One region of the Stenotrophomonas sp. X genome, then DNA from elsewhere that is predicted to be linked to it. Evidence: riboswitches for the same ligand, from Rfam matches in the RefSeq annotation. Region 1 holds a riboswitch; the other holds the start of a gene.

Region 1 (6,075 bases):
TCACCATCGGGGTGAAGTCCGCATCGCTGGAGACGATGGCGAAGCCATCAAGGTTGCGCGCGTACAGCAGGTCCATGGCATCGATCACCATCGCCATGTCCGAAGCGTTCTTGCCCTTGCTGTAGGCGAACTGCTGGATCGGGCGGATCGCATACTCATGCAGCACCGCTTCCCACCCCTTCAGTCGCGGGCTCTTCCAGTTGCCGTAGGCACGGCGCACGTTGGCCACGCCGTAGCGGGCGACTTCCGCCAGGACCTCGTCGATCTTCGAGGCCGGCGCATTGTCGGCGTCGATCAACAGGGCGATGCGCTTTTCCGGTTCGCTCATGGGCTCCTCACGGGCCGTTGCCTGAACCCGAGTATCGCCGATCCGGGCCGGCGCTGACGTGACAGGTGGCCGCCGTGCGAAGATGCCAGGCGCTTCCCCCGATGCCCCCACTGGAGTGAGTCGATGAGTCGCGAACGCGTTCCCCACCTGGTCGTTGTCGGCGGCGGTTTTGCCGGTCTCTGGGCCACCCGTGCCCTGGCCCGCGAGCGCATACGCATCACCCTGGTCGATCGCCGCAACCATCACCTGTTCCAGCCGCTGTTGTACCAGGTGGCCACCGCCGGCCTGTCCGCGCCGGATATCGCCGCACCGCTGCGCCACATCCTCGGCCACCAGCGCAATGTGGAAGTCCGCCTCGGCGAAGTGGTGGCCATCGACAAGCAGGCGCGGCAGATCCGCATGGCCGATGGCAGCACGCTGGACTACGACAGCCTGCTGCTGGCCACCGGCGCCACCCACGCCTACTTCGGCAACGATCAGTGGGCCGATGATGCGCCCGGCCTGAAGACGCTGGACGATGCCATCGCGCTGCGCCGCAAGCTGCTGCTGGCGTTCGAACGCGCCGAGGCCGAACCGGACCCGGCGAAGAAGGCGGCGTGGCTGAGTTTCGCCATCGTCGGTGGTGGTCCCACCGGCGTCGAACTGGCCGGCACCCTGGCCGAGATCGCGCGCCACACGCTGCGCAACGAATTCCGCCACATCGACCCGGCCAGCGCCAGGGTGCGGCTGGTCGAGGCTGGGCCGCGCGTGCTGTCCTCGTTCCCGGATGTGCTTTCGCTGAAGGCGCGCCGCCAACTTGAAAAACTGGGCGTGGAAGTGCTGACCGGAACCCCGGTGAGCGACATCGACAGCCAGGGCTTCAAGCTCGGCGAACAGTTCATACCGGCGCGCACCGTGGTCTGGGCCGCCGGCGTGGCCGCTTCACCGCTGGCGCGCACGCTGGACGTGCCACTGGACCGCGCCGGACGCGTGCCGGTGCAACCGGACCTGACCCTGCCCGATCACCCGGAGCTGTTCGTGGCCGGCGACCTGGCCGCATTGAGCCAGGCCGACGGCAAGCCGGTTCCCGGTGTGGCACCGGCCGCCAAGCAGATGGGCAAGTACGTGGCCGAGGTGATCCGCGCACGGCTGCACGGCAAGCCCGAGCCCGGTCCGTTCAAGTACGCCGACTACGGCAACCTGGCCACCATCGGCCGCATGGCCGCGATCGTGCACCTGGGCCGACTGCAGCTGTCGGGCGTGCTGGCGTGGTGGTTCTGGCTGGCCGCGCACGTGTTCTTCCTGATCGGCTTCCGCAACCGCATCGTGGTGCTGCTGAACTGGGCGGTCGCGTACTGGAGCTACCAGCGCAGTGCGCGCATCATCTTCGGTGATGACCGGGATGACCGGCGGCCGAGGCGGTAGGACTGCACGCAACGGGGTCGGATCCCTTTCCGCAGGAAAGGGCTCTGACCTCGTCAACACTCTCCACGCATGGCGTGGATCTACTGGTTCATCGCGCCACCGGACACCCGCCGTTTCGACCAGGTCCGGCAGAAGTCCTCCTTCCTCGCGGTGTCGGCAATCTGCGCAGTACTCCAATGCCGGGTGATCCAGATCGTCAATGCGGTACTGCTGAGCTGCCAGCGCAGCATGCCGCGCTGCGGTTGCCGCCACAGGTGGCGCCGGGCAATCCAGAAGGCCTCCCGCTCCACTTCAGGCACCTTCTTCATCGCGTCGTTGTCGAAGAACTGGGCGGTGAAGCGCCAGGGGTTCATCGGCTGATACCCCGCCCGTGGCTCGCTACTGCACGCAGCCACACCACTGGGCGCACGGTCGACTGGCTTCGGCCGACCGCCTGCCAATGCCAGCCCGAGCAGGTACAGCAGGCCAGGCAGCAGCGCGATGCCGGCAACCAGGACGACGACGGAGATCCATGCTTTGCCGGCGGCACGCATCGCTCACTGCGCCTTCGGTTTCGGGTACCACAACGCGTTGACGATGACCCAGCGCTGGTCGAAGCACCCCATGTGGAAGTAGTCGACGAACCACGGGGTCTCCAGCCGCACCGAGGCCGCGTTGCCGGTCACGTCCAGCACCGTGCAGCGACGATCCCATTGATCCTTCGGGGTCTTCAACGCGCCCTGCTTCGTCAACGAGACCAGTTCTTCCTTCGACATCCGGCGCAGGCCCAGCCGTTCGTCGGGTGTATCGCCGAGCACAGCGCGCTTGGCCAGGTCCGGGTGCAGGGAACGGGCGACGCGCTGTGGGTCCGCCTCCAGCTGGCCATCGACGTAGTCATGGCAGGTGGCTTCGATGGCCGCGAGGGTGGCCGGGTCGGCGGCAGGGCTCGTTGCGGCGGAAAGAGCGAACAGCAGGGCGATCGTCGACATCCGGGTCTCCAGCTCTGGGCGCGGGGCGATCATCGCATGGGCCGGGTAGCCCATCCACGCACGGCGTGGATCTACTGTAGAGCCGAGCCCATGCTCGGCTTCACCATCAGGCAGCAGCAACAACAGCCGAGCGTGGGCTCGGCTCTACAGAAGCGCAGGATCCAACGCCTGCAGCCAGGCCAGCTTGCGTTCGCGGGGCTGCTGCTTGAGTTGCCACTCGGCGCGTGAGGCGGCGGCCCGGTCCGGGTATTCGCGCACGGCCAGCACGCGCAGCGGTGGCCGGGCCCGGGTGTAGCGCGCGCCCTTGCCGGCCTGGTGGGCGGCGAAACGCGCGTCCACGTCGGTGCTGATGCCGGCGTAATAGCTGCCATCGCGGCATTCGAGCAGGTACAGAAACCACGGGCGGGCGGAAGGGGCCATGCCTGGATTATGCCGTGCTGCACTGCAGCGGATATACTGGCGCCCGAATGCAGGAGAGAGGCGCCGCGCTGGCGCCCGCCGAAGGCGCAGGCTCCCATGATCGCTCAGGCCGGTGGGCTGGAATCCCACCAACCATGCATTCGACTCGCCGAGCTGGAGAGAGGTCACCGGGCATGCCCGGGACGATCCGCCGAAGGGGCACGCGGCCAACGCCGCTGAACTCTCAGGCAAAAGGACAGCGGGAGCGGCACCGGTCATCGTCATCCCGTCATTGCGCAGGCAGTGGCGGTAGTCGCGCATGGCCGGCCCCACCGCGCCCGGAGCCTGTTCCATGCTGCTGTCCATCATCTACCTGATTGCCATTTCCGCCGAAGCCATGACCGGTGCACTGTCTGCCGGCCGTCGCCGCATGGACCTGTTCGGTGTGGTCATGATCGCCTGTGTCACTGCCCTCGGTGGTGGATCACTGCGCGACATCCTGCTCGGCCACTATCCGCTGGGCTGGGTGAAGCATCCCGAGTACCTGGGGTTCACCGTATGCGCGGCGCTGATCGCCACTTGGGTTGCACGCTGGATGCACCACTTCCGCCGCACCTTCCTGGTACTCGACGGACTGGGCCTGATCGCCTTCACCCTGATCGGCTGCTCGATCGCGCGCGAAGCCGGCCATGCGATGCCGATCGTGCTGATCGCCGGCATGCTGACCGGGGCGTTCGGCGGCGTGCTGCGCGACATCCTCTGCAACGAGGTGCCGCTGATCTTCCAGAAGGAGCTGTACGCGATCATCGCGCTGCTGACCGGCGCGGCGTATCTGTTGCTGCTGCACTGGGGCGTGGCCGACGCCACCGCGATCCTGTGCTGCCTCGGCGGCGGCTTCGCGCTGCGCCTGCTGGCGATCCACTACCGCTGGGAAATGCCGAAGTTCGTGTACCACGACGAAGTGCATTGAGGTTCGCGTTCGCCTGGGGTTCCATGCTGGGCGCGGATCGACTGCACCACCCCGGCGATGTACCTGGCGCTGTCGCTCATGCGCAGCGCCAGGCGCATCGCCGGTGCAGATGGGCCGGTCTCCAACTCCGGCCGGCCCTGATCGCGGCCGCACCCCCGCAGGCGCTGGCCGCCATCCACACACGTGCCGCCATCAGGCGGCTTCATTCACGCCGCTTCGGACACCTTCACTTCACGACGGGCACGCACGGCCGCAGCCAGTCGCTCCAGCACGGTCACGGTGGTGTCCCAGTCGATGCAGCCATCGGTGATGCTCTGCCCGTAGACCAGCGGCTGGCCTTCCACCAGTTCCTGGCGGCCCCCGACCAGATGGCTCTCGATCATCACGCCCACGATGCGCTGTTCGCCGTCTTCCATCTGAGCGGCGATGTCGTCGATCACCTTCGGCTGGTTCTCGGGGTTCTTCAGGCTGTTGGCATGGCTGGCATCGATCATCAGGCGCGCCGGCAGCTTGGCCTTGGCCAGCACCTGGCAGGCCTCAGCCACGCTGCCAGCGTCGTAGTTCGGTTGCTTGCCACCGCGCAGGATCACATGGCAATCCGGGTTGCCGGTGGTCGACACGATGGCAGTGCCACCCTGCTTGGTGACCGACAGGAAATGATGCGGGTTGGATGCCGCACCCACCGCGTCGGCGGCGATCTTCACGTTGCCATCGGTGCCGTTCTTGAAGCCGACGGGGCACGACAGCCCCGAAGCCAGCTCGCGATGCACCTGGCTTTCGGTGGTGCGTGCGCCGATCGCGCCCCATGCCACCAGGTCGGCGATGTACTGCGGCGAGATCACATCGAGGAATTCAACACCGGCCGGCAGGCCGAGCTTGTTGATGTCGCGCAGGAGGCCACGGGCGATGCGCAGGCCCTTGTCGATCCTGAAGCTGCCGTCCAGGTCCGGGTCGTTGATCAGGCCCTTCCAGCCCACCGTGGTGCGCGGCTTCTCGAAGTACACGCGCATGACGATTTCCAGCTCGCCAGCCAGCGCGTCGCGCAGCGGCTTCAGGCGCTGGGCGTACTCGATGGCGGCGTTGGGGTCATGGATCGAGCACGGGCCCACCACCACCGCCAGGCGGTCGTCACGGCCGTGCAGGATCTGGTGCAGGGCCGCGCGCGAGGCGCTGACGGTGTCGGAAGCCTCATCGTCACAGGGCAGCATCGCCAGCAGCTGGGCGGGCGGTGTCAGCGGTTCGATGGTGCGGATACGCAGGTCGTCGGTGTGCGGGGGCATTGCAGGAGATCTCCGGAACGTTGGGGGTCCCCAGCGTGGCGGCATGAAAAAAGCCGCCAGGTTCGCTGGCGGCTTTCGGGAATGCGTCTGAAGCTTTCTTCAGGGTGAGCGCAGTCCTTCCTCCGCCAGTGGCTTCGGAAAGTAATACCAGTAAAAGCGGGTGGCGGCTGCGTTCATGGGATCTATTGATAGCACAGCTTTTGCGCAGTGCAAAATGTTTCATCCGCAACTGGGCGCGCGGTTCAGTGATGCGCCTGACCGCGCAGCCCACGCGGTGGCCGCCGTGCAAGGTCGCTCATCTGCCATGCACTTCCACGTCCAGCAGCAGGCCTTCGTGGATGTCGGCCCAGCGCTCCAGCACGCGGTCCAGCTCCTGCCGGGCCTCGTCCAGCTGCTCGGGATTGAGCAGGGAACGGGTGGTGTAGAGATCGGACACCAGCCGGCGCAGTACCGCTTCCGGGATGGCCACCGAGGGCCCTTCCATCTGCGGCAGCTGCAGTGCCGGCGTATCGCCCTGTGGGCCGTACAGCGTTACCTGGAGCGTGCTCTGCATGATCAACTTCCCTGCGGATGGACATGGGCAATGTCCTGTTTACCGCGTCCGGGTGACAGGCGCATGTGCCATGCGCCTCCGGAGGCGCTGCTACAAGGCGGGCAGAGCGGTGTAGAGCTCGATGAGGGTGTAGGACATGGAAGGCCTTCCTTGAGGTTGATGAGATTGCCGGC
Region 2 (6,075 bases), 670 kb from region 1:
CGCAATCGCGCACCAGGTGGCGGCGGATCGCCATCACCGCCCCCGCCTCACCCGCCACCCAGGCATACAGCGGACCGGCCACACGGGTATCGGCCTGCTCCCAGAGGATCTGCGTATCGACGTCGATCTCCTCCAGCGCATCGCCGGCAGCCACGCTCGAGGTCGCTGCCAACCGCGCCTGGACCGCCTGCAGCAACGGCTGTCCGTAGGCGGCCTGCCCGCGCGGCAGCCAGACCAGCTCGGCGCTGGAGGGCGCCTTCAGGTGCACCGCATCACCGGCCTGCGCCACCTCCAGCAGCGCCAGCGTGCGCGGTGGGTCGACCATGGCCGCCAGTTCCTCAAGAATGCCAGCCACCGCCGGTAGCGCGGTTTCATCGGCCACCAGCAGCACCTGGCCGACGCCGGCCGGCGGCCTCCATTCCCAGCCTTCGCTGCTGTCGGCACAGTCGGCATCGGGGGCCAGCAGCACTACGCGGTCGCCCGGTCGCGCGTGGATGGCCCAGCGCGAGGCCGGCCCGGTCTCGCCATGCAGCACGAAATCAACATCGACTTCGCCCAGCTCTGCACGCAGCTGGCGGATGGTATAGGTGCGCATCGGCGGGCGCTGATCGTCCGGCAGCGCCCGGTAGCGGGGGTACCAGTCCTCGCCGCTGGGCACCTGTGGCAGGTCCTGCCCGGGCAAGGGGAAGAACACCTTGATGCGCTGGTCCGGGCCTTCGGTCTTCATCCGCGCCACGTCGGCGCCGGTGAACACCATGCGGTCCAGGGAAGGGGAAAGAACGCGGCGCTCCTTCAGCGCCACCTCGAACAGGCGGTAGGTCTGCTGCGCAGCCATGGCGAAACCTCATGCAACGACATTGGGTCGGCTGGCTGTCGTGCACCCACGCACCGGCTGGCTGGAATGCCCAGCCTAGTCCGGCCGTTCCCTGCCGCAAGTGTTTCGGGCATCGCGGCCCACCCTACCCCTGCGCGCTGCTCAGTGACCCGTGCAGGCTGCCCGCGCCGCGCGCTCGCGCTGGTGTTCCCAGTACCAGAACACGAAACCGGCGCCGAAGAACGCCGCCTGGCCCAGTGCCAGGTGCAGCGGGCTGCCGCTCAGCAGTGGTGACACCACGCCGGCCACCACGGTGCTGATCATCAGCTGCACGAAGGCCTGCAGCGACGAGGCCAGGCCGCGCTGATGCGGGTACATGTCCAGCACCGCCAGCGCCAGGATCGGGAAGATCAGCGCCATGCCCATGCCACCCAGGAAGATCGGCAGTACCGCCCATGGCAGCACGAACTGTGGCGACAGCACCACGTAGCCAACGTTCAACAGCACTGACAATGCGCACAGGCCGAAACCAATGGAGACCTGGCGGGTGGGCGTGGTGTGCCCGGCCATGCGCCCGGACAGGAATGAGCCGGTGGTCATGCCGCCGATGGTCGGGATGAACAACCAGGCGAAACCGCCCTCGCCCAGGTGCAGGTGCTGCATCACGAACACCGGCGCCGAGGAGATGTACAGGAAGATTCCACCAAAGCCGATGCTGCCGGCCAGTGCCAGGCGCAGGAAGCGAGGGTTGAAACCGATGCGCACGTAATCGCGCATCAACGCGCGCGGCGACAACGGCACGCGCGCTTCGACGGGATGGGTCTCGGGCAGGTAGCGTGCAGTGGCCGCCAGCAGGACCAGCCCGAACACCACCAGGAACCAGAAGATCAGCGGCCACCCCGCGCCACTGAGCAGGATCCAGCCACCGATGATCGGCGCGATGGCCGGGGCGATGCCGAACAGCATCGACACCTGGCTCATCAGCCGCTGGGCATCGTGGCCGTGGTACAGGTCGCGGATCACCGCGCGGCCGACGATCATGCCGACACCCGCCGACAGGCCCTGCAGCGCACGGAACGCCAGCAGCGTGGTCAGGTCGGTGGACAGCGCGCAGCCCACCGAGGCGCCGACGAACACCACCAGGCCACCGAGGATCACCCGCTTGCGGCCCCAGGCGTCGGACAGCGGACCGTGCGCCAGGCTCATCAGGCCGTAGAACAGCAGGTAGACGCTGATGGTCTGCTGCACCGCCACCTCGTCCACCGCCAGGCGCCGGGCCAGCTGCGGGAAGGCCGGGAAGATGGTGTCGATCGAGAACGGGCCGAACATGGCCAGGCCGGCAAGCAGCAGGGCCATGCGGCGGGTGGAGGGAGCAACAACGGCGGTCATGAGAAAGGCGTCCGGCAGGGCCATGCGTGGCACGCACGGCGGGCGCCGGTCCCCTTCTGCAGGGACGGCGCCAGATGAAGTCGGGTATCCGGCCATCATAGGTGGGGATTGCGCCCGATGCCATGCAGCGATGCACAAAACGCACGTCCGGGCCATCGGCCATTCAGCCGCGGGGCCGTGCCGGGAGGCGGCCCGCGGGCCCGCAACGGGCTATAATCCGCCGGCAACACGGTGGGAGAAGCGGAACACCGCTGCCGAAGGCGCAACGCCCGTAATCGCTCAGGCCCGATACCACCCGTAACAGAACTCTGGAGAGACCGGTTCGATCCGGCGCCGAAGGGGCACGAAGCTGCGGTTTTCCGCGCTTCCAAACTCTCAGGCAAAAGGACAGAGGGGCGCCCCGCAGACCGCCGACCGGCGGCTTGTGCCCGTGCGTGTGCCCTTTCCTGACGGATCCTTCGCCATGTCCCAGAACACCCCTTCCCTGCGTGAGCTCGAGCACCACAATGCGTTCGTCGAGCGTCACATCGGCCCCAACGATGCCGAGATCGCGCAGATGCTCGACGTCGTCGGCCACGCGTCGCTGGATGCGATGACCGATGCCATCGTGCCGGCCAAGATCAAGTCGCCGGCGCCGCTGGCGCTGCCGGAGTCGATGACCGAAGTGCAGGCACTGGCGAAGATCCGCGCGATCGCCGACAAGAACACCGTGCTGCGCAGCTTCATCGGCCAGGGCTACTACGGTACCCACACCCCGAACGTGATCCTGCGCAACATCCTGGAAAACCCGGCCTGGTACACCGCCTACACCCCGTACCAGGCCGAGATCTCGCAGGGCCGCATGGAAGCGCTGATCAACTTCCAGACCCTGTGCGCCGACCTCACCGGCATGGAGATCGCCAACGCCTCGCTGCTGGACGAAGCCACCGCCGCCGCCGAAGCGATGACCCTGGCCAAGCGTTCGGCCAAGTCGAAGTCGGACACCTTCTTCGTGCACGACGCCGTGCACCCGCAGACCCTGGAACTGCTGCGTACCCGCGCAGAACCGATGGGCATTGTGCTGCGCGTCGGCACCCCCGCCGAAGCACTGGAAGCGGAAGCCTTCGGCCTGCTGCTGCAGTACCCGGACACCTTCGGCCAGGTCGGCGACTACAAGGCGCTGGTTGATGCCGTGCACGCGCGCGGCGGCCTGGTGGCCGTGGCCACCGACCTGCTGGCACTGACCCTGCTGGCCGCCCCGGGCGAATGGGGCGCGGACATCGTGGTCGGCAACAGCCAGCGTTTCGGCGTGCCGTTCGGCTTCGGCGGCCCGCACGCCGCGTTCATGGCCTGCCGTGACGCCTACAAGCGCTCGATGCCGGGCCGCCTGATCGGTGTCTCCATCGATGCCCAGGGCAACCCGGCCTACCGCCTGACCCTGCAGACCCGCGAGCAGCACATCCGCCGCGAGAAGGCGACGTCGAACATCTGTACCGCACAGGTGCTGCTGGCGGTGATGGCCTCGATGTATGCGGTCTACCATGGTCCGGAAGGCCTGACCCGCATCGCCCGGCGCACCCACCGCCTGGCCTCGATCCTGGCTGCGGCACTGCGCAACGCCGGCGTGCAGGTCGGTGGCGACTTCTTCGACACCCTGCACATCACCGGCGTGCATGCCGATGAGATCCACGCCAAGGCACGCGCCGCCGGTTACAACCTGCGGGCGATCGACAGCGACTCGGTCGGCATCAGCCTGGACGAGACCGCCACCCGCGCCGACGTGGTCGCGCTGGCCGCCGTGTTCGGCGCGCAGGCCGACGTCGATGCGCTGGACGCCAGCACCGCCGACGCGCTGCCGGCCGGCCTGCTGCGCCAGTCCGCGTTCCTGACCCATCCCGTGTTCAATACCCACCACAGCGAGCACGAGCTACTGCGCTACCTGCGTTCGCTGGCCGACAAGGACCTGGCGATGGACCGCACGATGATCCCGCTGGGCTCGTGCACCATGAAGCTCAACGCCACCGCCGAGATGATCCCGGTGACCTGGCCGGAGTTCTCGCAGATCCACCCGCTGGTGCCGGCCGACCAGGCGCTGGGCTACAAGGAACTGATCGACACGCTGGAAGCGATGCTGGTCGAATGCACCGGCTACGACGCGGTCAGCCTGCAGCCGAATTCCGGCGCACAGGGCGAGTACGCCGGCCTGCTGGCGATCCGTGCCTACCACCGATCGCGCGGCGAAGGCCACCGCGACATCTGCCTGATCCCGGACTCGGCGCACGGCACCAACCCGGCCTCGGCGCAGATGTGCGGCATGAAGGTCGTGGTGACCAAGACCGATGCCAACGGCAACGTCGACGTCGAGGACATCCGCCTCAACGCCGAGAAGTACAGCGACCGCCTGGCCGCGATCATGATGACCTACCCGTCCACGCACGGCGTGTTCGAGGAAGAGGTGGTCGAGATCTGCGAGATCATCCACAAGCACGGCGGCCAGGTGTACACCGACGGCGCCAACATGAACGCCCTGGTCGGCGTGGCCAAGCCGGGCAAGTGGGGTTCGGACGTTTCGCACCTCAACCTGCACAAGACCTTCTGCATCCCGCACGGCGGTGGTGGCCCGGGCGTGGGCCCGTGCGCGGTCAAGGAGCACCTGGCCCCGTTCCTGCCGGGCAAGCTGGGTGACAACGGCCCGGTCGGCATGGTCAGCGCGGCCAGCTTCGGCAGCGCTTCGATCCTGCCGATCAGCTGGATGTACATCGCGATGATGGGCCGCGAAGGCCTGCGCAAGGCCACCCAGGTCGCGCAGCTCAACGCCAACTACATCGCCAAGCGCCTGGCTCCGCACTTCAAGACCCTGTACACCGGCCGCAACGGCCTGGTGGCGCACGAGTGCATCCTGGACGTGCGCCCGCTGGAGAAGACCAGCGGCATCGGCGCCGAGGACGTCGCCAAGCGCCTGATCGACTTCGGCTTCCACGCCCCGACCCTGAGCTTCCCGGTCGCGGGCACGCTGATGGTCGAACCGACCGAGAGCGAGTCGCTGCACGAGCTGGATCGCTTCATCAACGCGATGATCCAGATCCGAGAGGAAATCAGCGCGATCGAAGACGGCCGCCTGGACCGCGAGGACAACCCGTTGAAGAACGCGCCGCACACCGCCACCGCGGTGACCGCCAGCGAGTGGACCCACGCCTACCCGCGCGAACTGGCCGCCTTCCCGCTGGCCAGCCTGAAGCAGAGCAAGTACTGGCCGCCGGTGGCACGCGTCGACAACGTGTACGGTGACAAGAACGTGATGTGCGCCTGCATCCCGGTCGATGCCTACAAAGATGATGAAGTCGAGGCTTGATTCCTCACTGCATCGATAAAGAAAACGGCCCGCGCAAGCGGGCCGTTTTCATGAGGGCGTGTGAACCAAGGTCCACACCCACAATTACCCGATCACGGGTCCGGCATCTGTCCCAGGCTCAACTGCCACGATACGCCGAAGCGGTCCTGCACCCAGCCATAGCGGTTGCTGAAGTCGTAATCACCCACCGGCATCAACCAATGGCCGCCCTCGCCCAGCACGCGTGCCGCACGCTCGAACTGCTCGGCACCGGAGCACTCGACGAACAGCGAGATCGACGGGCTGAAGGTGAAGTCGTGCACATCCAGGCTGTCGAAGCACAGGTAGTGGGTGCCACCGAGCAGGAAGATGGCCTGGCGGACCTGTCCGGGTACGCCGGCGCCGGCCTCCTCGGGGTGGCGTTCCAGGGCCAGCAGGCGGAAATCGGCAAAGGCTTCGGCGTACAGGGCCAGCGCGGCCTCGGCCTGGCCGGTGAACATCAGGAAGGGACGGCTGCGCAGCATGCGGTACTCCTGGTCGACGGGCCGCTGGCGGCCCACAC

Evidence for each region. Region 1 has a riboswitch for glycine ahead of ACZ75I_RS17470 (trimeric intracellular cation channel family protein). Riboswitches for the same ligand answer to the same signal wherever they lie in the genome.
Region 2: another riboswitch for glycine. It lies ahead of gcvP (aminomethyl-transferring glycine dehydrogenase); the one in region 1 lies ahead of ACZ75I_RS17470 (trimeric intracellular cation channel family protein).

The regions. Positions count from the first base shown of each region.
Region 1 is NZ_CM146756.1:3,799,059-3,805,133, forward strand. Features, by position in the region: gene ACZ75I_RS17445 (NYN domain-containing protein) at 1-328, opposite strand, end outside; gene ACZ75I_RS17450 (NAD(P)/FAD-dependent oxidoreductase) at 452-1,732, shown strand; gene ACZ75I_RS17455 (hypothetical protein) at 1,813-2,265, opposite strand; gene ACZ75I_RS17460 (nuclear transport factor 2 family protein) at 2,269-2,700, opposite strand; gene ACZ75I_RS17465 (GIY-YIG nuclease family protein) at 2,845-3,120, opposite strand; glycine riboswitch at 3,161-3,250, shown strand; glycine riboswitch at 3,264-3,367, shown strand; gene ACZ75I_RS17470 (trimeric intracellular cation channel family protein) at 3,452-4,069, shown strand; gene ACZ75I_RS17475 (3-deoxy-7-phosphoheptulonate synthase) at 4,276-5,349, opposite strand; gene ACZ75I_RS17480 (hypothetical protein) at 5,645-5,902, opposite strand.
Region 2 is NZ_CM146756.1:3,126,979-3,133,053, forward strand. Features, by position in the region: gene ACZ75I_RS14555 (siderophore-interacting protein) at 1-835, opposite strand, end outside; gene ACZ75I_RS14560 (multidrug effflux MFS transporter) at 977-2,203, opposite strand; glycine riboswitch at 2,502-2,604, shown strand; gene gcvP (aminomethyl-transferring glycine dehydrogenase) at 2,667-5,534, shown strand; gene ACZ75I_RS14570 (VOC family protein) at 5,627-6,037, opposite strand.